2 regions of the Streptomyces sp. NPDC017520 genome follow, and region 1 is predicted to be linked to the other one. Evidence: riboswitches for the same ligand, from Rfam matches in the RefSeq annotation. Region 1 holds a riboswitch; the other holds the start of a gene.

The links. Region 1 has a riboswitch for cobalamin ahead of ACH4KB_RS01510 (ribonucleoside-diphosphate reductase subunit alpha). Riboswitches for the same ligand answer to the same signal wherever they lie in the genome.
Region 2: it holds a riboswitch for cobalamin, as region 1 does, so the genes downstream of both, ACH4KB_RS04345 (cobalamin biosynthesis protein) here and ACH4KB_RS01510 (ribonucleoside-diphosphate reductase subunit alpha) in region 1, are expected to answer to the same signal.

The regions. Positions count from the first base shown of each region.
Region 1 covers NZ_JBIRKB010000001.1:323,111-334,971, forward strand. Annotated here, with positions in the region: gene ACH4KB_RS01480 (hypothetical protein) at 128-1,123, shown strand; gene def (peptide deformylase) at 1,239-1,877, shown strand; gene ACH4KB_RS01490 (D-Ala-D-Ala carboxypeptidase family metallohydrolase) at 2,046-2,783, shown strand; gene ACH4KB_RS01495 (helix-turn-helix domain-containing protein) at 2,827-3,807, opposite strand; gene ACH4KB_RS01500 (hypothetical protein) at 3,889-4,104, shown strand; gene ACH4KB_RS01505 (ribonucleotide-diphosphate reductase subunit beta) at 4,128-5,144, opposite strand; gene ACH4KB_RS01510 (ribonucleoside-diphosphate reductase subunit alpha) at 5,144-7,558, opposite strand; cobalamin riboswitch at 7,694-7,830, opposite strand; gene ACH4KB_RS01515 (GNAT family N-acetyltransferase) at 7,883-8,392, opposite strand; gene ACH4KB_RS01520 (hypothetical protein) at 8,441-9,142, opposite strand; gene ACH4KB_RS01525 (YbdD/YjiX family protein) at 9,278-9,481, opposite strand; gene ACH4KB_RS01530 (carbon starvation CstA family protein) at 9,478-11,703, opposite strand.
Region 2 covers NZ_JBIRKB010000002.1:53,666-65,526, reverse strand. Annotated here, with positions in the region: gene ACH4KB_RS04380 (SCO1860 family LAETG-anchored protein) at 1-51, shown strand, start outside; gene cobC (Rv2231c family pyridoxal phosphate-dependent protein CobC) at 152-1,753, opposite strand; gene ACH4KB_RS04370 (ZIP family metal transporter) at 1,917-2,648, shown strand; gene ACH4KB_RS04365 (cobyrinate a,c-diamide synthase) at 2,711-4,063, opposite strand; gene cobO (cob(I)yrinic acid a,c-diamide adenosyltransferase) at 4,057-4,656, opposite strand; gene ACH4KB_RS04355 (putative cobaltochelatase) at 4,656-6,701, opposite strand; gene ACH4KB_RS04350 (cobyric acid synthase) at 6,698-8,485, opposite strand; gene ACH4KB_RS04345 (cobalamin biosynthesis protein) at 8,526-9,512, opposite strand; cobalamin riboswitch at 9,644-9,776, opposite strand; gene ACH4KB_RS04340 (hypothetical protein) at 9,926-10,156, opposite strand; gene ACH4KB_RS04335 (anion permease) at 10,169-11,431, opposite strand; gene ACH4KB_RS04330 (class II aldolase/adducin family protein) at 11,709-11,861, shown strand, end outside.

The DNA.
Region 1 (11,861 bases):
GCGCGGGCGGTCTGGCTCCGGCCGGAGCTGGGTAACCCATGGGTAATGAGCGGGCGTCCGGCCGGGCATGGTTGGATGCGAAAGCAGAGCGAATGACGAGGGTGTCCAGTCGGGACAGGCGGGAATCGTGAGGATCTTCGGGAAGGTACGGCATCGGCCGTCCGCCTCTTGGCGGCAGGCCACGGACCGCGCGTTCACGCTGATCGGCGACGGCCGGTACGAGGACGCGGGGGCGCTGCTGACGCGCGCGGCGGATCTGGAACCCTGGCTCTCGGAGTCCTGGTTCAATCTGGCGCTGCTGCACAAGTTCCGGCACGACTGGGAGCAGGCGAGGGCGGCGGGCCTGCGGGCCGTCGCGCTGCTCGACCGGGAGTCGGGCGCGCCGGACTGGTGGAACGTGGGGATCGCGGCCACCGCCCTCCAGGACTGGCCGTTGGCGCGGCGGGCCTGGCAGGCGTACGGCCTGAAGGTCCCCGGCGGCGGTCAGCACAGCGCGGCCACCACCGAGCCGACCGGTATGGAGCTCGGCAGTGCCGCCGTTCGGCTCTCGCCGGAGGGCGAGGCCGAGGTGGTCTGGGGCCGCCGGCTCGACCCGGCCCGGATCGAGGTGCTCTCGATCCCGCTGCCGTCCTCCGGGCGGCGCTGGGGCGAGGTCGTCCTGCACGACGGGGTGCCCAACGGCGAGCGGGTCACCGCGGCCGGGCCCTCGTATCCGGTGTTCGACGAGATCGAGCTGTGGGCTCCCTCGCCGGTGCCGACCTGGGTGGTGCTGCTGGAGGCGGCGACCGAGGACGACCGGGACGCGCTGGAGAAGCTGGCCTCGGACGCCGGGTTCGCCGCCGAGGACTGGTCCTCCTCCGTGCGGCTGCTGTGCCGGGCGTGCTCGGAGAGCCGGATGGAGAGCGACGAGGGCGACGGGGAGCACCTGGACCCGCACGATCACAGCGAGCCGGGCCACCCCGGGCCGCTGGGCCACCGCACCGCCGGCGCCGGAGATCTGTGGGTCCCGGAGCGGGAGTGCGGTCTCGCGGCCCCCGCCGGGCTGGTGCGCGGGCTGCTGGACGGCTGGGTCGCCGACAGCCCGGACAGCCGTGAGTGGCGGGATCTCGAAGAAGTCTGCTGACCTCTGCCCGTAGGCTGTACGCGCACCGATCGCGGTGCTGTTCCTCCGAGCGCCCGGGTATCCGGGGCTCTCGGGTCACCGAGTCTGAGGTTTTGCAGGAAGGCGTACGGCGGACATGTCGCAGCAGGAGATGGACGGGCGGATCAACGTGGACGACGAGGGGTTCCTCGTCGACACGGAGGACTGCGAGGAGCGCGAGGCGGCCTACCGCGAGCGCGGCACCTCCCGTCCGATCACGGTCGTGGGCAACCCGGTGCTGCACAAGGAGTGCAAGGACGTCACCGCGTTCGACGACGAGCTGGCGCGGCTGATCGACGACATGTTCGCCAGCCAGAAGACGGCCGAGGGCGTCGGCCTGGCCGCCAACCAGATCGGCGTGGACCTGAAGGTCTTCGTCTACGACTGCCCCGACGACGACGGGGTGCGCCACACCGGCGTCATCTGCAACCCGGTCCTGGAGGAGCTGGCCCCCGAGGCGCGGGTGCTGGACGACTCCAACGAGGGCTGCCTCTCGGTCCCGACCGCGTACGCCTCGCTCGCCCGCCCCGACTACGCGGTGGTACGCGGGCAGGACGCGCAGGGCAATCCGGTCAAGGTGCGCGGCAGCGGCTACTTCGCGCGGTGCCTCCAGCACGAGACGGACCACCTGTACGGCTACCTGTACATCGACCGGCTCTCCAAGCGGGAGCGCAAGGACGCGCTGCGGCAGATGGACGAGGGCACTCCGCGCTACGAGGTCGTCCCGAACGCCTGAGGACGCTCCAGCAGGGGCCCGGTACCGGTTGGCCGGTGCCGGGCCCCTGTCGGTTCCCGCTCCACCCCCTGGCAGATAACTGCATTTTCCCCAGAGGTAGTTGACGCGCGTAGCTGTCTGGGCCAGGCTCGCCTGCATACCGACCGTGACGTTCAGAGGGAGACCCCTGTGCTGAGACGCACCGCACGCGTTCTGCTCGGACTTGTCATGACCATTACTTTCGCTCTGGGGGGTGCGGTCCTGACCGCCGGCACCGCCCAGGCCGACGGCTGCTACACCTGGAACCGCACCCTGAAGGCCGGGGCCACCGGCAACGATGTCACCCAGCTCCAGATCCGGGTGGCCGGCTACCCGGGTTACAACGCGGTGCTCGCCATCGACGGCTCCTACGGCCCCGCCACCACCGCCGCCGTCAAGCGGTTCCAGGCGGCCTACGGCCTGGCGGCCGACGGGATCGCCGGTCCCGCCACCCAGTCCAAGCTCTACGCGCTCCAGGACAACGACTGCACGCCGATCCACTTCACGTACCCCGAGCTCAACAAGTGCAACAGCACCTGGGCCGGCGGGAAGGTCGCGGCGGGCACGGCCAAGGCCAACGCGCTGAGCAGCATGTGGAAGCTGGAGGCACTGCGCCACGCGCTGGGCGACCAGTCCATCCGGGTCACCAGCGGCTTCCGCTCCGTCTCCTGCAACGCGGCCGTGGGCGGAGCCTCCAACAGCCGCCACATGTACGGCGACGCGGTCGACCTCGGCGCCTCCCCGCACTCGCTGTGCACGCTGGCCAAGCAGGCCCGCTACCACGGCTTCCGGGGAATCCTCGGCCCGGGCTACAGCGGCCACAACGACCACGTGCACGTCAACCAGGGCCCCAGCCGCTTCTGGTCGGCGCCCAGCTGCGGTATCTGACACACCTCGGATGACCGGCACTCGGTGATCGTGCCCGGCGCGCTCAGGCGACGTCGGGCACGGAGGTGGTCGCCGGGCCCCGGAAGGTGCGGCGGTAGGCGTTCGGTGTGGTGCCCAGCGACCGGACGAACTGGTGTCGCAGGGTCGCCGCCGTACCGAACCCCGTCTGCCCCGCGATCGTGTCGATCGTCAGCTGGGACGTCTCCAGCAGATGCTGGGCCAGCAGCACCCGCTGCCGCAGCAGCCACCGGTAGGGCGTGGTCCCGGTCTCCTGCTGGAACCGCCGGGCGAAGGTGCGCGGCGACATGTGCGCCAGCGCCGCCAGCTGCTCCACGCTCATCTCCTGGTCGAGGTGCTGCTCCATCCAGGCCAGCGTCGAGCCGACCGTGTCGCAGGAGCTCCGGGGCAGCGGGCGGCTGATGTACTGCGCCTGCCCGCCGTCCCGGTGCGGCGGCACCACCATCCGCCGGGCGAGGGTGTTGGCCGCCTCCTGGCCGTACTCCTGCCGGATCAGGTGCAGGCACGCGTCGATCCCGGCGGCGGTCCCCGCCGAGCTGATCACCGCGCCCTCGTCCACGTACAGCACGTCCGGCTCGACGACGGCCTTCGGGAAGCGCCGTGACAACTCCGCCGCGTGCCGCCAGTGCGTGGTGCAGCGGCGGCCGTCCAGCAGCCCGGCCGCGCCCAGGACGTACGCCCCCGAGCAGACGCTCAGCACCCGTGAGCCGCGCGCGACGGCCCGGCGCAGGGCGTCGAGCACTTCCTCGGGATACTCCCGCCGCATGAAGTGGCTGCCCGCCGGCACGGCGATGAGGTCGGCCTCCTCCAGCCGCTCCAGGCCGTGCGGCGTGGAGATGGTGAAACCCGCGTGGGTGTTCAGGACGGGGCCCTCGGCGGAGACCACCGCGAAATCGTGCACCGGCAGGCCGTCGTCGCTGCGGTCCAGGCCGAACACCTCGCACAGGACGCCGAGTTCGAAAGGGTGGACCTCATCGAGGAGGAGGGCGGCGACATTGGTCAGCATGGGGTGAGTGTGGCAGCTATTTGATGTCCCATGGCAGTCCTGCCACTGATGATTCTCGGTCCGGCGGTCCAGAGTAGAGGCATGAACACATTCCTGAACTACCTGGTCGTAGCAGCACTTTTCGCCCTCGTCCTCGCACCCGTGGCGCTCGGCGTCGCCCGCGAACGCCGTATCGACCGCCAGCTGCGGGAGGCGGAACGGGGGCGGCGGGCCGCCGGGCCCCCGGAAACGCGGAGCGCCGCACAGCCCGTGACGGCTGAGCGGCGCCCCTACCTCAGAAGCTGGGCCAGGGTCTGAGAGCCCCCTCGGTCCCGGAGGGTCTAGAAGTCGTCGTCGAACCCGACCGAGCCCTCCACAGCCACCTGGTACGCGGACGGGCGGCGCTCGAAGAAGTTCGTCAGCTCCTGGACGCCCTGGAGCTCCATGAAGGAGAACGGGTTCTCCGAGCCGTACACCGTCGGGAAGCCGAGGCGGGCGAGCCGCTGGTCGGCGACGCACTCCAGGTACTGGCGCATCGACTCGGTGTTCATGCCCGGCAGGCCCTCGCCGCACAGGTCGCGGCCGAACTGCAGCTCCGCCTCGACCGCTTCCCGCAGCATGTCGGTGACCTGCTGCTCCAGCGCGTCGTCGAAGAGCTCCGGCTCCTCCTTGCGGACGGTGTCCACGACCTCGAACGCGAAGTTCATGTGCATCGTCTCGTCACGGAACACCCAGTTGGTGCCCGTGGCGAGACCGTGCAGCAGACCCCGCGAGCGGAACCAGTACACGTACGCGAACGCGCCGTAGAAGAACAGTCCCTCGATGCAGGCCGCGAAGCAGATCAGGTTCAGCAGGAAACGGCGGCGGTCGGCCTTCGTCTCCAGCCGGTCGATCTTCTCGACCGAATCCATCCACTTGAAGCAGAACTGCGCCTTCTCGCGGATCGAGGGGATCTCCTCGACCGCGTCGAACGCCGCCGCCCGGTCGTCCGGGTCGGGCAGATAGGTGTCCAGCAGCGTCAGATAGAACTGGACGTGCACGGCCTCCTCGAAGAGCTGCCGCGACAGGTACAGCCGCGCCTCGGGGGAGTTGATGTGCTTGTACAGCGTCAGCACGAGGTTGTTGGAGACGATCGAGTCACCGGTCGCGAAGAACGCCACCAGCCGGCCGATCATGTGCTGCTCGCCCGGCGACAGCTTGGCGAGGTCGGAGACGTCCGAGTGGAGGTCGACCTCCTCCACGGTCCAGGTGTTCTTGATCGCGTCCCGGTAGCGCTCGTAGAAGTCCGGGTAGCGCATGGGACGCAGGGTCAGCTCGAAGCCCGGGTCGAGCAGGTTCTTGTCGTCGTTGGTGCTCATTACTGGCAGGCCTCGCAGGACTCGGGGTTTTCCAGGGAGCAGGCGATGGCGTCCGCGTCGGGAGCCGACGCCTGCTGTACGGGGATGGGGGCAGCGGCCGACGCCTGGCCGGACGCGGCACGGGCGATCCGGGTCGCCGGGCGCGAGCGCAGGTAGTACGTCGTCTTCAGCCCCTGCTTCCAGGCGTACGCGTACATCGAGGAGAGCTTGCCGATCGTCGGCGTCTCCAGGAACAGGTTGAGCGACTGGCTCTGGTCGAGGAACGGCGTACGGGCCGCCGCCATGTCGATCAGACCGCGCTGCGGGATCTCCCACGCCGTGCGGTACAGCGCGCGTACGTCGTCGGGGATCCAGGCGAAGCCCTGCACGGAGCCGCTCGCCTCGCGCAGCGCCTCGCGGGTGCGGGCGTCCCACACGCCGAGCTGCTTCAGCTCGTCCACCAGGTAGGCGTTGACCTGGAGGAACTCACCGCTGAGCGTCTCGCGCTTGAACAGGTTGGAGACCTGCGGCTCGATGCACTCGTACACCCCGGCGATCGAGGCGATCGTGGCGGTCGGCGCGATGGCCAGCAGCAGCGAGTTGCGCATGCCGGTCTTCGCGATCCGGGCGCGCAGGGCGTCCCAGCGCTCCGGCCAGTTCAGCTCGGTGTCGTAGTGGTCGGGGTGCAGCACACCGCGCGCGGCCCGGGTCTCCGACCAGGCCGGCAGGGGGCCGGAGCGCTCGGCGAGGTCGCAGGACGCCTCGTACGCGGCCAGCATGATGCGCTCGGAGATCTTCGTGGAGAGCGCGCGGGCCTCGGGGGAGTCGAACGGCAGCCGCAGCTGGAAGAAGACGTCCTGGAGACCCATCGCGCCCAGGCCCACCGGCCGCCAGCGGGAGTTGGAGCGCCCGGCCTGCTCGGTCGGGTAGAAGTTGATGTCGACGACCCGGTCCAGAAAGGTCACCGCGGTACGGACCGTGGCGTCCAGGCGGTCCCAGTCGATCGAGCCGTCCGCCACGAACGCGCCGAGGTTGACCGAACCCAGGTTGCAGACGGCCGTCTCACCGTCGTCGGTGACTTCGAGGATCTCGGTGCACAGGTTCGAGGAGTGGACGACCCGGCCCGGCTCGGCGGTCTGGTTCGCGGTCCGGTTGGAGGCGTCCTTGAACGTCATCCAGCCCTGGCCGGTCTGCGCGAGGGTCCGCATCATCCGGCCGTACAGCTCACGCGCGGGAATCGTCCTGCGGGCCAGGCCCTTGGCCTCGGCCGCCCGGTAGGCCGCGTCGAACGCGTCGCCCCACAGATCGACCAGCTCGGGCACGTCGGCGGGGGAGAACAGCGACCACTCGGTGTCCGCGTCGACCCGGCGCATGAACTCGTCGGGGATCCAGTGCGCCAGGTTCAGGTTGTGCGTACGCCGCTGGTCCTCGCCCGTGTTGTCGCGGAGCTCCAGGAACTCCTCGATGTCCGCGTGCCAGGTCTCCAGGTAGACCGCCGCCGCGCCCTTGCGCCGGCCGCCCTGGTTCACCGCCGCCACGGAGGCGTCCAGCGTCTTCAGGAACGGCACGATGCCGTTGGAGTGCCCGTTGGTGCCCCGGATCAGCGAACCCCGGGCGCGGATGCGGGAGTACGACAGACCGATGCCGCCCGCGTGCTTGGAGAGCCGCGCCACCTGGTGGTAGCGGTCGTAGATCGAGTCCAGCTCGTCCTTGGGCGAGTCCAGCAGGTAGCAGGAGGACATCTGCGGGTGGCGGGTGCCGGAGTTGAAGAGCGTGGGGGAGGAGGGGAGGTAGTCCAGCCGGCTCATCAGCCCGTAGAGCGCGGCGACCTCGTCCAGCGCCCGCACCGACTCGTCCTCGGCGAGGCCCGCGGCCACGCGCAGCATGAAGTGCTGCGGGGTCTCGATGACCTGCCGGGTGATCGGGTGGCGCAGCAGGTAGCGGCTGTGCAGCGTCCGCAGACCGAAGTAGCCGAAGCGGTCGTCGGCGCCGTCCGCCAGGGCCTGCTCGACGAGCTGGTCGAGGGAGGCGGAGTGGAGTGCGACGAACGCGGCGGCGCGGTCGGCGATCAGGCCCTCGCGGTGGCCCACGGCGACCGAGGCGGAGAAGGACGTCGCGCCCTGGCCCGCGGCCTCGTCCGCGATCGTGCGCGTCAGCAACCGGGCGGCGAGCCGGGAGTACGCCGGGTCCTCGGAGATGAGCCCCGCGGCGGCCTCGGTGGCCAGCGAGCGCAGCTCCGCCTCGTCGGAGCGGGCGTTGCGTCCGCGCAGCGCGGCAGCGGCGACCCGTCCGGGGTCGGTGTCGGGAAGATCGACGGTGAGGTCGGTCAGGGTCCGCAGCAGGGCGGTCCCGGGTCCGTCGTTCGTGCCTGCTCCGGACGTGGTGGAGGCAGCGGATTCGGTGGCTGAAACCGGATCGGCGGGCGCGATGGTCACTGGGCTTTCCCTCGCTCGGCAGGGGCCGGCGGCAGGCGGGGAAGCCGGGCAGCGCGAAACCCGGGGCAGGGCAGCACAGCTGACGGCGTCCACCGGCCTATCCGCGAGACCCGGACGTCTGGCGTCCGGTTCGGTCGAGCCGGACGCGCTGTCGACAGGTCCTCGGACTTGCGGGTGCGCAGAAGCACACCGATCACACCGTTGCGGGACAGTTCCGGATTCGCACCGGATTCCCCTGCGGCGACAGCGAGGTCGAGCATACATGTGGGGGCCGCCGGGTGAAGCGGCCCCCACATGTTGTGTCGCGACGATTCAACGAGCCCCTCAGGAGGGCGCCTCCAGCTCCAGCCGGAAGGTCATGAGCCGTAGTCCCGGCACCGGTTCCCAGTCCCGTTCGGAGGTCCGTACGAAGCCGAGCCGGCGGTAGATCCTATGGGCCCCGAGCATGGTCGGCCGCGTCGACAGCACCAGGGCCCGCACGCCGTCCGCGGACCGGGCGCGCTCCACGCACGCCCGCACGAGGGCCTCTCCCACGCCCCGTCCGCGCGCCTCACGGGCCACCGCCAGCATCCGGAACTCCGCCTCGTCCGGACCGGCGATGTCACGCCACGGGGCGCCGGGTGCGGCGTACGTCACGCCGCCGAGCACCGCCCCGTCCACGTCGAGCACGACGAGGACCTCGGCCTCGGCCGCGCGTTGTCCGACCGCTCGCAGTTTGAGCAGGTACGGGTCCTGCGGGCCGTCCAGCAGCCCGTCGCCGAGATACGCCTCGGCGATGATCCCGCCGAGGACGGCGTACTCGCCGGACTCCGCCGCCCTGATCGTCAGATCCATCAGCCACTCGCTCCCACGTCAGTTCCACGTCAGCCGCTCGTTCCCCTGTCAGCCACCCACTCCCACGTCGTTGTTGGGCGCGCCGTCGCCCTCCGGCGGCAGGTCGCCGCGCTCGACCGGCTGCCGCGCGGGAGCCTCCTCGGCCGGCTGCCGTCCCGCGGCCTCGTCGGCCGGCGGCAGCACCTGGTCCAGCTCGTGGTCGTCGGCGCGGTGGGCGGCCTGCGCCGCCGATCGCAGCGTGGCCCGGTCCACCTCTCCGGGCGCCCCGCTCACGGTGACCACGAGTCCGCCCTGCTCCCGCGCGTACGCGTGGCCCGACTCCGTGGACCGGTACCACTGTTCGCCGTCCCGCTCGCACGTCGCCGGCGGCTCCTGGCCGCCGTCGGGCGCGGGTATCTTCGTGCAGTCGGCCCCGGCGTGCGCCCGGCGCTCCACCCGCAGCTGGATCTGCCCGCCGTCGGGCGTGGTGTAGACACTGCCGAACCCGTCGTCGCCGATCACCCCGACCGACTGGCGGGCCAGGGTGTACCCCGGGACCTCGGTCACCCACACGTGCTCCGCGACGGTCTGCACGGCCCTGGCCCGCGCCTCCAGCTCCGCCCGGTCGGGCGCGGGGTTCGCCGATCCGCTCCGCGCCGCCCCCGCGCCGGGCGCCACCTCGGTGCCGCAGCCCGTCGCCGCCAGGCTCAGCGCGAGCGCCAAGGTCGTGAGTACGGGGCGGAGCCGGGGCAGCCAGGGGTGCGATGTCATGGGCACATCCTTTCGTACGGTGAGGGCTCCGCGCACCGGGAAATCGAGCGGCGCCCGAGCCCGTGCGGGGGTGCGAAAAGGGGCCGCCGCGCCCCTGGAAGGGGTGCGGCGGCCCGAGATCCGGCCGGACAGTGCTCAGCAGCAGCGGAAGCCCTCGCGGGGGTCCGCCTCGCGGGCGTCCATGCGGCTGCGTTCGAAGGCGCGACGGCTCATCACCGGCGTGTCCGGATCGTGGGTCCTCGCGTGCGCCGCATAGCGGTCGTACGTGGACTCGCCGGTCAGCTCACGGACGTACCAGCGGATCCTCCCCGCCACCCGTCGTACGTCCGCGACCGTCATGTCCGGCTCCCCGTCTCCGCCGCCTCCTTGCGGATGCCGCCCTCGGGGCCGACTCCGGCGGCGACCAGTTCGGCCTTCTCCTCCTTCGTCGCGAAGAGCGAGGCCGGGGCGACGAGCTTGGACTCGACGTACGGCGTCTCGTGGAGCTTGACGCTCTCCGGATCGCGGATGGCCTTGTAGCAGACCCGCCCGGCGTCCACGAGCACCACGATGATGAGGAGCGCGAAGAGCGCGCTCAGCACCCCGTCGACGGTGGAGTTGGTGACGACGGTCCGCATGTCGTCCATGCTCTTCGCGGGGGCCAGCACCTCGCCCGCGTCGATGCCCGCCTGGTACTTGTCGCGCTGGGCGAAGAAACCGATCTTGACGTCGTCGGAGGAGATCTTCTGCCAGCTCGCGGTGAGGGTGACCGCCACGTCCCAGGCGAGCGGGACCGCGGTGACCCACGCCCACTTCAGGCGACCGGACTTGACGAGCAGAGTGGTGCAGACGGCCAGCGCGACGGCCGCCAGCAACTGGTTGGCGATGCCGAAGAGCGGGAACAGCTGGTTGATGCCGCCCAGCGGGTCGTGCACGCCGACCCAGAGGAAGTAGCCCCAGCCGCCGACCACGACGGCGCTGGCGAACCAGACGCCCGGCTTCCAGCTGACCTCGCGGAACGGCTTGTGGACGTTGCCCAGCATGTCCTGGAGCATGAAGCGCCCGACCCGGGTGCCGGCGTCCACGGTGGTGAGGATGAAGAGCGCCTCGAACATGATGGCGAAGTGGTACCAGAACGCCTTCATCGCGGTCCCGCCGACCACCGCGGAGAAGATCTCCGCCATGCCGAGCGCGAACGTGGGCGCGCCACCGGTCCGGGAGAGCAGGCTCGCCTCCTCGACGTCCTTGGCGGCCTGGGCCAGGGCGTCCGGGGTGATGGTGAAGCCGAAGTTGGCGACGGCCTGGGACGCCGACTGGACGCTGTCGCCGATCACGCCGGCGGGTGCGTTGATGGCGAAGTAGAGGCCGGGGTCGATGATGCAGGCGGCGATCATCGCCATGATCGCCACGAACGACTCGACCAGCATGGCGCCGTAGCCGATCATCCGGATCTGCGTCTCCTTCTGGACCATCTTCGGCGTGGTGCCGGAGGAGACCAGGGAGTGGAAGCCGGAGAGCGCGCCGCAGGCGATGGTGATGAAGACGAACGGGAACATCGAGCCGGCGAAGACCGGGCCCGAGCCGCTGGAGGCGAAGTCGGTGACCGCGGGCATCTTCAGGGTCGGCAGGGCGACGACCACGCCCAGGGCCAGCAGCCCGATCGTGCCGACCTTCATGAAGGTGGAGAGGTAGTCACGCGGGGCCAGCAGCAGCCAGACGGGGAGCACGGAGGCGAAGAACCCGTACACGATCATCCAGATGACCAGTGTGCCCGGCTCCAGCGTGAAGAAGTCCGCCCACGACGACTCGGCGACCCAGCCGCCCGAGACGATCGCGAGGAGCAGCAGCGCGACGCCGATGAAGGAGACCTCGCTGACCTTGCCGGGCCGCAGGGTGCGCAGATAGACGCCCATGAAGAGGGCGATCGGGATCGTCATGCCGATGGAGAAGACGCCCCACGGCGAGTGCGCGAGCGCGTTCACGATGACCAGCGCGAGGACCGCGAGCAGGATGATCATGATGATGAAGACGGCGACCAGGGCGGCGATCCCGCCGACCGGGCCGATCTCGTCGCGCGCCATCTGGCCGAGCGAACGGCCGTTGCGACGGGTGGAGAAGAAGAGCGTCACCATGTCCTGGACGGCGCCGGCGAAGATGACGCCCACGACGAGCCAGATCGTGCCCGGCAGATAGCCCATCTGCGCGGCGAGCACCGGGCCGACCAGGGGCCCCGCCCCGGCGATGGCGGCGAAATGGTGGCCGAACAGGACCCGGCGGTCGGTGGGGTGGAAATCGACGCCGTTGTCCAGCCGTTCGGCGGGGGTCGCGCGGTTCTTGTCGGCCTTCAGGACCCGGTTGGCGATGAACCGGGAGTAGAAGCGGTACGCGATGGCGTACGAGCCGAGGGCCGCTGCCAGCATCCAGGCGGCGGAGACCTCCTCACCCCGCGAGAGCGCGAGGGTGGCCCAGCCGGCGGCGCCGACCAGGGCGACCAGGCTCCAGACCACGATGGACCTGGGGGAGAGGCCCCGTTTCCCCGGCGCCTGTGGTGCCGATGGTGTTGGTGTGGGTGTTTCCGCCATGTGGTGACTCCGTCCCCTCGCTGATCACCGGTGCAATGGGCAGGAAATCTAAGGGACGGGTCCGCCCAGCGTCACCCCCTGTCCGTATTGCGGTCCGGCAACGGTGATGTATCGCACGGGGACACGGATGCCGACGCGTTTCGGTTCACCCGGACCGG
Region 2 (11,861 bases), on a different contig from region 1:
GGCGCGGGCGCGACGGTGCTGGCCCGCAGGCGTGGCAGCAGCCAGAGCTGATACGGGTGAGGGGGCGGCGTTCGCACGACGGACGCCGCCCCCGCCCCTGCCGGGCCCCCGAGGCTGTCGGGTGACCTCGGGGCGGACACCCGACAGCCTCTCAGCGCCCCGATCTCGCGGGCAGCGCCTGCACGGCCTGGTCCAGGGCCTGGAGGAAACGATTGGTCGTGGCCCGGTCGCGGACCGCGAGCCGCAACCACTGCGGCCCCAGCCCCGGGAACGTGTCCCCGCGCCGCGCCGCGAAGCCCAGCAGCCGCAACCGCTCCCGGACCTCCGCCGCCCGTTCCAGACGCACCAGGACGAACGGCCCCCGGGCCGCCTCCACCACCTCCACCTCACTGAACTCGGCCAGCCCGGCGAGCAGATGGGCCCGGTCCACCGCGATCCGGTCCGCCGCCTCGGCCGCCTCCACCAGCGCCCTCGGCTCCATGCACGCCCGGGCCGCCGCCAGCGCCGGGGACGACACCGGCCACAGCGGCTGCGCCTCGGAGAGCAGCGCCACGGTCTCCGGAGCGGCCAGGACATAACCGATCCGCAGCCCGGCGAGCCCCCACGTCTTGGTGAGGCTGCGCAGCACCACGAGCCCCGGGATGTCCGTCCGGTCGCACAGCGCCTCGCGCTCGCCCGGCACGACGTCCATGAACGCCTCGTCGACCACCAACGTCCGCCCCGGCCGCGCCAGCCGCTCCAGCAGCGCCGCCGGGTGCAGCACGGACGTCGGGTTCGTCGGGTTGCCGATCACCACGAGGTCCGCCTCCTCGGGCACCGCCTCCGGATCGAGCCGGAAGCCGTCCTCGGCGCGCAGCAGCACCCGGCCCACCGCGTGCCCGGCCGCTCGCAGAGCCGCCTCCGGCTCCGTGAACTGAGGATGCACCACGACCGGGCAACGGGCCGGAAGGGCACGGGCGATCAGGACGAACGCCTCGGCCGCGCCCGCCGTCAGCAGCACCCGCTCCACCGGCAGCCCGTGCCGGCCGGCGACCGCGGCTCGGGCGGATGACCCGTCCGGGTAGGAGGCCAGCGAGGTGAGCGACGCGGCTATCCGCTCGCGCAGCCACTCCGGGGGAGTGTGGGTACGGACGTTCACCGCGAGGTCGGTCAGATTCTCGCCGCGCACCTCCGCGTCGCCGTGGTGGCGCAGGTCGGGCCCTGTGCTCTCGATGTTCCGCGTGGGGGGATTCATGGCAGCCATGGTGAACGGGTGGGAGCCCGACGTCACCGGTGAGGTGGAAGTTTTCCTCCCGGAAACCTCGAAAGTCCCGGCGACCGCCGGAAACCGGCGGGCCACCGCACAGGTCGCCATCCCCCGGCCGGCGGCCTTCCCGCCCGGGGCGCGGGTCTTCGGGACCACCAGTTCGTCCGCCTCGATCAGCGCCGCCGCCTCCGCGACCGACGGGGTCCCCACCGCGGCGTCCACCGCGCCCGAGGGGTGCGGCACGCGGACCGCGGCCAGCGCCCCGGCCGGATGGGTCCGCAGCGGCACCCCGAGCCGGGCCGCCGCCCCCACGATCCCCGGCTCGTCCGCCCTGGCGTCGACCGTCGCCACCTCCAGCACGTCCGCCGCGTCCAGTCCCGCCCCGCTCAGCACCGCCTCGATCAGGGCGAACACCACGTCGCCCGGGGCGCCCCGGCGTGCGCCGACCCCCACCACCAGACTGCGGGCCCCGGACTCCGGTCCGGTGCCGAGGGATGCTCCGGTCATCGGCGGAGTCCTGCCTTTCAGGTCATACGTCCCGGTGGTGCGGGGGAGGAGGCGGTGGGGCCGTTCCGTATACGGAAACAGGCGGTGGGAGGGGCACGGCGGACGCCGCGGGTAAGGACACCCTGAGATGCGGGGAGAGGCCTCGATCGGCTAGCAAGGCCCCATGGCGGTGTTCGTCGCGCTCGGCGCGTTCCTGATGACTCTGGCCGGCGGCTGGGTCGCACAACGCGTCACCGACCGCCGTCACCTGGTGCTCGGCCTCGCGGGCGGGCTGATGCTCGGCGTGGTCGGACTCGACCTCCTGCCGGAGGCCATCGAGGCGGCGGGCACCCCGGTGTTCGGGGTCCCCGCCGCCCTGCTGCTGTTCGTCGGCGGCTTCCTGGCGGCCCATCTGGTGGAGCGGCTGCTCGCCGGGCGCCAGGTGGCACACGGGGCGGGCGGCCACCACGGCGACCGCGTGCCGCAGGTGGGGCTGACGGCGGCCGCCGCGATGGTCGTCCACAGCCTGATGGACGGCATCGCGCTGGGCGCCGCCTTCCAGGTCAGCGGCTCCATGGGCGTGGCCGTCGCGCTGGCGGTGATCAGTCATGACTTCGCCGACGGATTCAACACGTACACCCTCACCAGTCTTTACGGGAACGCCCGACGCAAGGCGCTCCTGATGCTGTTCGCGGCTGCCGCGGCACCGGTCGTGGGCGCCGCGACGACGCTGCTGTTCACCCTTCCGGAGGAACTGCTCGGCGGCTATCTCGGCTTCTTCGGCGGAGCGCTGCTCTACCTGGCTGCTGCCGAGATCCTTCCCGAGGCGCACCACACCCATCCCGCCCGCTCCACCCTTCTCTGCACCATCGGGGGCGTGGGCTTCATCTGGCTGGTCGTCGGCATCGCGGAGTGAGCCACGCGTACGCCCGAGCGCCCCGTCACGACGGGCGCGCCCCCGCCCCCCGGACGGTGGGTTCACCGCGCCCGGCAGTGCTCGACGAACCGCCGGGCCACCCCGGGCGACGCGGCCCAGTGGGTGTGCAGATAGCTCGCGTGAACGCCCCGCTGGACGTACCCCTCGACCCGCCGCTCCGGCTGGTGCATGCCCCAGGCCGGCGTGGTCCCCGCCCCCGGCTCCAGCACCGTGCGGTGGAACTCGTGACCGCGCATCCGGGTCCCCGCCACCGCCAACGCGCTGTCCGACACGGCCACCGCCTGGCGGTACCCGAGCGTGAGCCGCTCGGACATCCGGGCATCGGCGTCCAGCACCCCGCACATGGGCTTCCCGTCCAGCTCCCGCGCCAGATACAGCAGCCCCGCGCACTCGGCCGCCACCGGGACGCCGCTCAGGGCCAGTTCCGTGACCGCCCGCCGCAACGGCTCGTTCGCCGACAGCTCGGGGGCGTACATCTCCGGGAACCCGCCGCCGATGACGAGCCCCGCCGTGCCCCCCGGCAGCTTCTCGTCCCGCAGCGGGTCGAAGACCACGACCTCCGCACCGGCCGCCGCCAGCAGCTCGGCGTGCTCCGCGTACGCGAAGGTGAACGCCGCCCCGCCGGCCACGGCCACGACGGGCTTCACAGCGCCGGGCCTCCGGGCGTAATCCGGCTCCCACGCCTCGCCCGGCAGAGCCGGCGCGGTCCGGGCCAGCGCCATCAGCGCGTCCAGGTCGCACCCGGCGCGCACCCGCTCGCCCATCGCCGCCACGGCGTCCACCGCTTCGGAGCCACGCTCGGCCACCGGGACCAGCCCCAGATGGCGCGAGGGCGTCGCCACCTGCGGGGCCCGCCGCAGCACGCCCAGGACCGGCAGCCCCGACTCGTCCAACGCGTCCCGCAGCAGCGCCTCGTGCCGGTCGGACGCCACCTTGTTCAGGATCACCCCGCCGATCCGGACCTCGGGGTCCCAGGAGGCGAACCCGTGCACCAGGGCCGCCACCGAACGGGACTGCGAGGAGGCGTCCACCACCAGCACCACGGGGGCGCGCAGCAGCTTCGCCACCTGCGCGGTGGACGCCAGCTCCCCCTGTCCCGAGGCACCGTCGTACAGCCCCATCACCCCCTCGACCACGGCGAGGTCGCACCCCGCCGACCCGTGCGCGAACAGCGGGGCGATCAGCTCCGTCCCGCACATGTACGCGTCGAGGTTGCGGCCGGGGCGCCCCGTCGCCAGCGAGTGATAGCCCGGATCGATGTAGTCCGGCCCCACCTTGTGCGGGGAGACGGCGAGCCCGCGTGCGGCGAAGGCGGCCATCAGACCGGTGGCCACGGTGGTCTTGCCGCTGCCGGAGGCCGGAGCGGCGATGACCAGACGGGGCACGGTCACCACTCGATGCCCCTCTGGCCCTTCTGCCCCGCGTCCATCGGGTGCTTGACCTTCGACATGTCGGTCACCAGGTCGGCGGCCTCGATCAGCGCGTCCGGCGCGTTGCGGCCGGTGATCACCACATGCTGGGTGCCGGGCCGGTTCCGCATCACCTCGACGACCTCGTCGGTGTCGATCCAGCCCCAGTGCAGCGGGTAGGCGAACTCGTCGAGCACGTACAGCTTGTACGTCTCGGCCGCCAGGTCGCGCTTGACCTGCTCCCAGCCCTCGCGGGCCTTCTCCTCGTTGTCCAGCTGACCGTCGCGCTGGACCCAGGACCAGCCCTCGCCCATCTTGTGCCAGTCGACGGTGCCGCCCTCGCCGCTCGCTCCGAGGACCTTCAGCGCGTTCTCCTCACCGACCTTCCACTTCGCGGACTTCACGAACTGGAACACCCCGATCGGCCAGCCCTGGTTCCAGGCCCGCAGCGCGAGCCCGAAAGCGGCCGTCGACTTGCCCTTGCCGATGCCGGTGTGGACGAACAGGAGCGGACGGTTGCGCCGCTGACGGGTGGTGAGCCCGTCGTCCGGCACCGATGTCGGCTGTCCCTGTGGCATTAAGCGGCCCTCCCGGCTGCGGTGACGTCCCTGACGAGCCCGGCGATCGAGTCGGCCCGCAGCTCGTCGAGCGTGACGGCGGTGCCTCCCAGTTCCCGGGCCAACTCCCCGGCGAGACCGAGGCGTACGTACCCCGACTCGCAGTCCACGACGACGGATGCCGTCCCCTCCGAGCGGTGCAGCCGCCCGGCCCGCCCCGCGAGCGCCACCGGCTCCGGCCCGCCGGTCGCCCGGCCGTCCGTCACCACGACGAGCAACGGCCGCCGCGACGGATCGCGCAGCCGCTCCACCCGCAGCACGTCATGAGCCTTGAGCAGCCCGGCGGCCAGCGGGGTGCGGCCCCCGGTCGGTAGCGACTCCAGGCGGGAGGCGGCCGCGTCCACGGACGAGGTCGGCGGCAGTGCCACCTCCGCCTCCTTGCCCCGGAAGATGACCAGGCCGACCTTGTCCCGCCGCTGGTAGGCGTCCAGCAGCAGCGACAGCACGGCCCCCTTGACCGCGCTCATCCGCTGCCGCGCCGCCATCGAACCCGACGCGTCCACGACGAACAGCACGAGATTGCCCTCACGCCCCTCCCGGGTCGCCTGCCGCAGATCGTCCCGGCGCACCACGAGCCCCCGCCCCGAGCGCCCGCGCGCCCGCTGGTGCGGGGCGGCGGCCCGCACGGTCGCGACCAGGTGCAGCTTGGTCAGCGACCCCTGCGGGCGGCGGGCGCCGGTCGTACGCCCGTGCTCGGTACGGGCCCGGGAGCGCCGCCCCGCGGCGCCCTCCCCGAGCCCCGGCACGCTGAGCATCTTCGTCCGGAACGGCTCGGCGGACGCCACCGGCTGCTGCTCGGCCCCGGTGGTCCGGCCGGGCGCGTCGGGGCTGCCCTCGGGAGCCCCGGACGGCGTGTCGTCGCCTGCTGAAGTCCCTGGCGGGGGGCGGTCGCCATCGGCCTGCGGCGGTACGCCACCGCCCCCACCGCCACCGCCATCGGGGCCGGGGTCGGGATCGTCGTCGTCGCCTGGCCCCCCGTTCCCTTGTCCCTCGTCCCCCGCGGCTTCGTCCAGGGTCTGGTCGAGCTTGTCCTCGTCCAGACCCGGCGCGTCGAACGGGTTGCGGCGACGCCGGTGGGGGAGGGCGAGGAGAGCGGCCTGCCGCACATCGTCGGCGGAGACCTCCTCGCGGCCCGCCCAGGCGGCCAGCGCGGTCGCGGTACGGGCCATCACGATGTCGGCCCGCATCCCGTCGACCTCGAACGCGGCGCAGGTCGCGGCGATCTGCCGCAACACGCCGTCACCGAGCACGACCCGGGGCAGCAGGGCGCGCGCGGCGGCGATGCGCTCCCGCAGGGCGCTCTCCTCCCCGGCCCAGCGCGCGGCGAACCCCTCGGGGTCGTCGTCGTACGCGAGCCTCCGCCGCACGACCTCGACCCGTTCGTCGGTGTCCCGGGACGCGGCCACCTCGACGGTCAGCCCGAACCGGTCCAGCAACTGCGGCCGCAGCTCGCCCTCTTCCGGGTTCATCGTCCCGACCAGCAGGAACCGTGCCGCGTGCCGTACGGAGACGCCCTCGCGCTCGACGTACGAGGCGCCCATGGCCGCCGCGTCCAGCAGCAGGTCCACCAGGTGGTCGTGGAGGAGGTTGACCTCGTCGACGTACAGGATCCCGCGGTGCGCGTCGGCCAGCAGCCCCGGCTCGAACGCCTTGACGCCCTCCGACAGCGCCCGCTCGATGTCCAGCGCCCCCACGAGCCGGTCCTCGGACGCGCCGACGGGCAGCTCCACGGTCCGCGCGGCCCGCGACACACCGGCGGCCTCCGCGTGCGGCCCGTCGGGACACGCCGGATCGGGGGAGACGGGATCACAGGAGAACCGGCACCCCGGCACGACGGAGACCTCCGGCACGAGGGCGGCGAGCGCGCGCACGGCGGTGGACTTGGCGGTCCCCTTCTCGCCCCGTACGAGCACCCCGCCGACAGCCGGACTGACCGCGTTCAGCAACAGCCCGAGCCGCAGGTCGTCCTGCCCGACGATCGCGGTGAAGGGATACGGCGTACTCACTTGGCCTCCTGGTCGACGTGAACAACAGCTGCTTCCCCGAGCCCGTGGGGCATTGCGTCAGCGGACCGGGCGACATCAAGCCCTTGGCCCCTTGACCCGGCGGACCGGGCAAAATCAAGCCCTTGGTCCTTTGACCCTGCGGACCGGGCAACGTCACGCCCCTGGCCCCTTGACCCGGCGGACCCGGCCAAATCAAGCCCCTCCGGCGATTGAGGAGCGGGGTCCGGGGCGGCGCCCCGGCTCTCCGGAGCACCCGCACCCGCGTCAGCCCCCGGCAGGGCCGGCGCCCCCGGCGGCACGAACGGCAACCCCGCAGGCGCACCCCCCTCGATCAACCGCCACAACGCGTCCGTGTCCGCGTGCTCCTCCACCAGATCCCCGAGCCGGTCCAGCTGCTCCTCCCGCAGCACCCCGAAACTCGTGTCCGGCGCCGGCACGAACCGCCGCCCGGCGGCCCGGGCCACCGCCACCAGGAACCGCCGCCGGAACGCGTCGCTCTCCAGCGACCCATGCCAGTGCGTCCCCCACACCGCCCCCACCCGGCACCCGTCGAGGAACGGCTCCCCGCCCCGCACATCGGCCACCCCGTGGTGGATCTCGTATCCCTCCACCGGCTCGCCCAGCGCCGAACCGACCGGCCGCGCCAGCGTCTTGTCCCGGTCGAAGCGGATGCGCACCGGCAGCAGCCCGAGCCCGTCCACGACGCCGGCCCGCGACTCCACCTCGTCCTCGATCCGCTCGCCGAGCACCTGGAACCCGCCGCAGATCCCCAGTACCGGCCGGCCCTCCGCGGCCCTCCGCACCAGCGCGTCCGCGAGGCCCCGCTCGCGCAGCCAGGCCAGCGCCTTCACCGTGCCGCGCGTCCCGGGCACGATCACCAGGTCCGCGTCGGCCAGCTCCTCCGCCCGGTCCACGAACCGCACGACGACGCCCGGTTCGGCGGCCAGCGCGTCCACGTCCGTGAAGTTCGACATCAGCGGCACGGCGCAGACCGCCACCCGCAACACGTCCTCGCCGTGCGGGGGAGCCACGACCGACTCCCGCACCGCACCCCGCAGGGACACCCGCAGACCGTCCTCCTCGTCGATGCCGAGCCCGTGCGCGTACGGCAGCACCCCGTACGTCCGCCGCCCGGTCAGCCCGTACAGCATGTCCAGGCCCGGCTCCAGCAGCGAGACGTCGCCCCGGAACTTGTTCACCAGATAGCCCGCGACGAGCGCCTGGTCCTCCGCGCTCAACAGCGCCGTCGTCCCGAAGAACGACGCGAAGACCCCGCCCCGGTCGATGTCCCCGACCACCAGAACCGGGAACCCAGCTGCCCGCGCGATCCCCATGTTCACGATGTCCGTGCGCCGCAGATTGATCTCGGCCGGGGACCCGGCGCCTTCACAGATCACGGCGTCATAGGACGACCGCAGCTCCTCCAGACAGTCCGTCACCGTCCCGAGCAACGCTTCCTGCCGCCCCCCGTGGTACCCCCGGGCGCTCATCTCTCCCACCGGCTTGCCCATCAGCACGACCTGGCTGGACCGGTCACTGCCGGGTTTCAGCAGCACCGGGTTCATCAGGGCCGTCGGCTCCACCCGGGCGGCCTGTGCCTGCATCGCCTGGGCCCGGCCGATCTCCGCGCCCTCCCGGGTCACGAAGGAGTTCAGGGACATGTTCTGGGCCTTGAAGGGCGCGACCTTCACGCCCCGGCGCACCAGCCACCGGCAGATGCCCGCCGTGACGACGCTCTTGCCCGCGTCCGATGTGGTCCCCGCGACCAGCAGCCCGCCGCTCATACCCGCTCCCGTTCCCGTACCGCGTTCCGTGCCGGACCGTTCATGACCGCCCCCGCCCCCGCTGCCGTCCTGCCGACGACCGTCCCGCGACCACGCGGCCCGCGACCATCCGCCCCGCCACGCACACGCCGAGGGCCAGCGCGCTCACCCGGCGCGACAGGCGTACCGCCCGTTCGATGTCCGCGCCCCGCACGTCCCGTCCGGACTCCCCGTTCAGCACCGGCCGGTGCTCGACGCGCCCCGCGTACGCCAGGGTCCCGCCCAGCCGTACGCCGAGCGCCCCCGCGAACGCGGCCTCCACCGGCCCCGCGTTCGGGCTCGGGTGACGCCCTGCGTCCGCCCTCCAGGCGCGTACGGCCTCCCGGGGCCGCCCGCCGCCCGCCACGGCCAGCGCGGCCGTCAGCCGGGCGCCGGGCCACCCCGCGAGGTCGTCCAGGCGGGCCGAGGCCCAGCCGTAACGGCGGTAGCGGGGCGACTTGTGGCCGACCATCGCGTCGAGCGTGTTCACCGCCCGGAAGCCGACGAGCCCCGGCACCCCGCCGATCGCCCCCCACACCAGCGCGCCGACGACGGCGTCCGAGGTGTTCTCGGCGACCGACTCGACGACCGCGCGGGCGATGCCCGGGCCGTCCAGGAAGTACGGATCGCGCCCGCACAGGTGCGGCAGTCGCTCCCGTGCCACCTCCAGGTCCCCGGCGGCCAGGGCGCCGCCGATGGCGCGGGCCTCCCGCCCCAGTGACGTCCCGCCGACGACGGACCAGGCGGTGGCGGCGGTCAGCGCGACGGCGAGCGCGGGGCGTCCCCGGACGGCGCGCGCGGTCAGCGCGGCGGCCCCCACCGCGCCTCCGGCGCAGACGAGGGTGTGCAGCGCGCCCCGGCCCCGGTCGTCACGCCACAGCAGGGACTCCACCCGCGCGGCGGCGCGGCCGAATCCGGCGACGGGGTGGCCGTGGCGGGGGTCGCCGAGCAGGGCGTCGGCGATCAGCCCGGCCGTGGCGCCGTACGCGAAAACGCGGTCGGCACGCATGGCTCAGCCGGTCGCGGGGAGAGGCGTTCCGGAGGGGGAATGAGGGGGCATGTGAAGCGGCACACGGCGGCCGGGCATGGCGTATGTCCTCACTCAGGGTCCGCGCCCTGGTTCGACGTGACCGGCGACGAGAGTCTCCTGGCTTCCGGATCCGCAGTTCCCCCGGCCTTCCAGCCCGTGTGTCGTGGGCCGTGACGTCCGGTGTGGGGGAGTGCTCCCCGGTGACAGTGGCGGGACCGCGCCGGATTCGCACCGGCTTCCTCTGCTGTCGCCGTAAATGGCTCCGGCAGTCCACCACGCCCCGCGAAGAACCGTCAACTCGCTGTTGACCTGCGAGGCTCCACTGTGCGCAGACACACATCGGGCCGGACACACGCGCGTGTGTCCGGCCCGGGGAAGTGCGGGGTACGGGGTCAGGCGACGATCAGGTAGATCCCGTACGCGACCGCCGCCACGCACGCCGCGAAGCAGGCGTACGCGCCGGTGCGCGCCAGCGCGACCGACCCTCCGGAAGCGCTGCTTCCGGCCGTGGCGGACTGCTTGGAGAGGGCGACGATGCCCAGGGTGAAGAGGCCGACCAGCGCGACGGTGACCACGAGGCTGACACCGAACACGGAGGCGAGAGCTGCCCAGTCGATTTTCATGCGGATCTGTCCTTACACCTTGGCCGGCGGCCGGGCCGGGTCGTCGGGCGACGGGGCCGGGGCCGGGATGGTGGTTGCGAGGTCGGCGGCCGGGCCGCCGACGGGCGGCGGCTGGACCGCGGCGATGGCGGTGGTGACGACGCCCTGGGGCTCGCCCTCCCCGTCCATGTCGTTGACGTTGGTGTGGTCGACCGGCTGGCGGCGCGAGGCCAGCCAGATGGCGAACGAACCGCCCACCAGGATGACCGCCGTGACGGCGATGCCCCAGGGGCCCTGCTTGGTCAGGAACTCGGCGCCCGCGCCGACCAGACCCGCGGCGGGCAGCGTCAGACCCCAGGCCACGAACATCCGGGTGGCGGTGGACCAGCGGACCACGCCCCCCTTGCGGCCGAGACCCGCGCCCATCACGGCGCCGGAGCAGGACTGGGTGGTGGAGAGGGAGAAACCGAGGTGCGAAGAGGCCAGGATGACCGTCGCCGCACTGGTCTGGGCGGCGAATCCCTGCGGCGGCTGGAGGTCGGTCAGCCCCTTGCCCATCGTGCGGATGATGCGCCAGCCGCCGAGGTAGGTGCCGAGCGCGATGGCCACACCGGCGGAGACGATGACCCACAGCGGCGGGTTGGAGCCGGGGGCGAGGACGCCTCCGGTGACCAGGGCCAGCGTGATGATGCCCATCGTCTTCTGGGCGTCGTTGGTGCCGTGGGCGAGCGAGACGAGACCGGCGGAGGCGATCTGTCCGGCCCGGTAGCCCTTGGCCGTCGACTTCAGCTGGCCCTCGTCGGTGACGTTCCGGTTGATCCGGTACGTCAGTCGCGTGGCCAGCATCGCGGCGAGGCCGGCGACGAGCGGGGCGGCGATCGCCGGGAGCAGCACCTTGGTGACGACGGTGCCGCCGTTGATCGAGGACCAGCCGGCCGACATGACCGCGGCGCCGATCAGACCGCCGAACAGGGCGTGGGAGGAGCTGGAGGGCAGGCCGACCAGCCAGGTCAGCAGATTCCACAGGATGGCGCCGACGAGCGCCGCGAAGATGACCTCGGTTCTGAGGCCGTCCTCGTTGACAATCCCGCCGGAGATCGTCTTGGCGACCTCCACCGACAGGAACGCGCCGATCAGGTTGAGAACGGCGGACATCGCCACCGCTGTCTTGGGCTTCAGGGCGCCGGTCGAGATGGTCGTCGCCATCGCGTTGGCGGTGTCGTGGAAACCGTTCGTGAAATCGAACACGAGAGCTGTCACGACCACAATCGCAAGCAGCAGCGTGATGTGTTCCATTTACCCAGGCAATCGTTCGACGTCAGTGGCACGTGGACCGTAGGCAACCTGGATGAACGGAAGATGAACTGGACAGGGCGCTGTGGTGACCCCAAGCGGAGTGTGTTGCCTCCGCTTGTGTCCGGGAGGGGCCGGGCGAGGCCTGTGAGGTGGGGCGTGGGCCGCCCTTTGCCACTAGTTGGCGAACATTTTGAACGGCTGTTCGGCACCCGGAAGAGACCTCCGTCACCTGTCATGTGACGTTCCGGTTGCGCCTCTTGCCCCCTACGCTCGCCCCATGAGCGAGCAGCACCCGGAATCCGTCGGCCGGACCTGGCTGGACGTCGTCGCGACCGCCCGCCGCAGCGCGGCGGACGGCCTGGTCGTCGGCACCTCGGGCAACGTGTCGGCCCGCGTCGGCGACCTGATCCTGGTCACGCCCAGCGGGGTC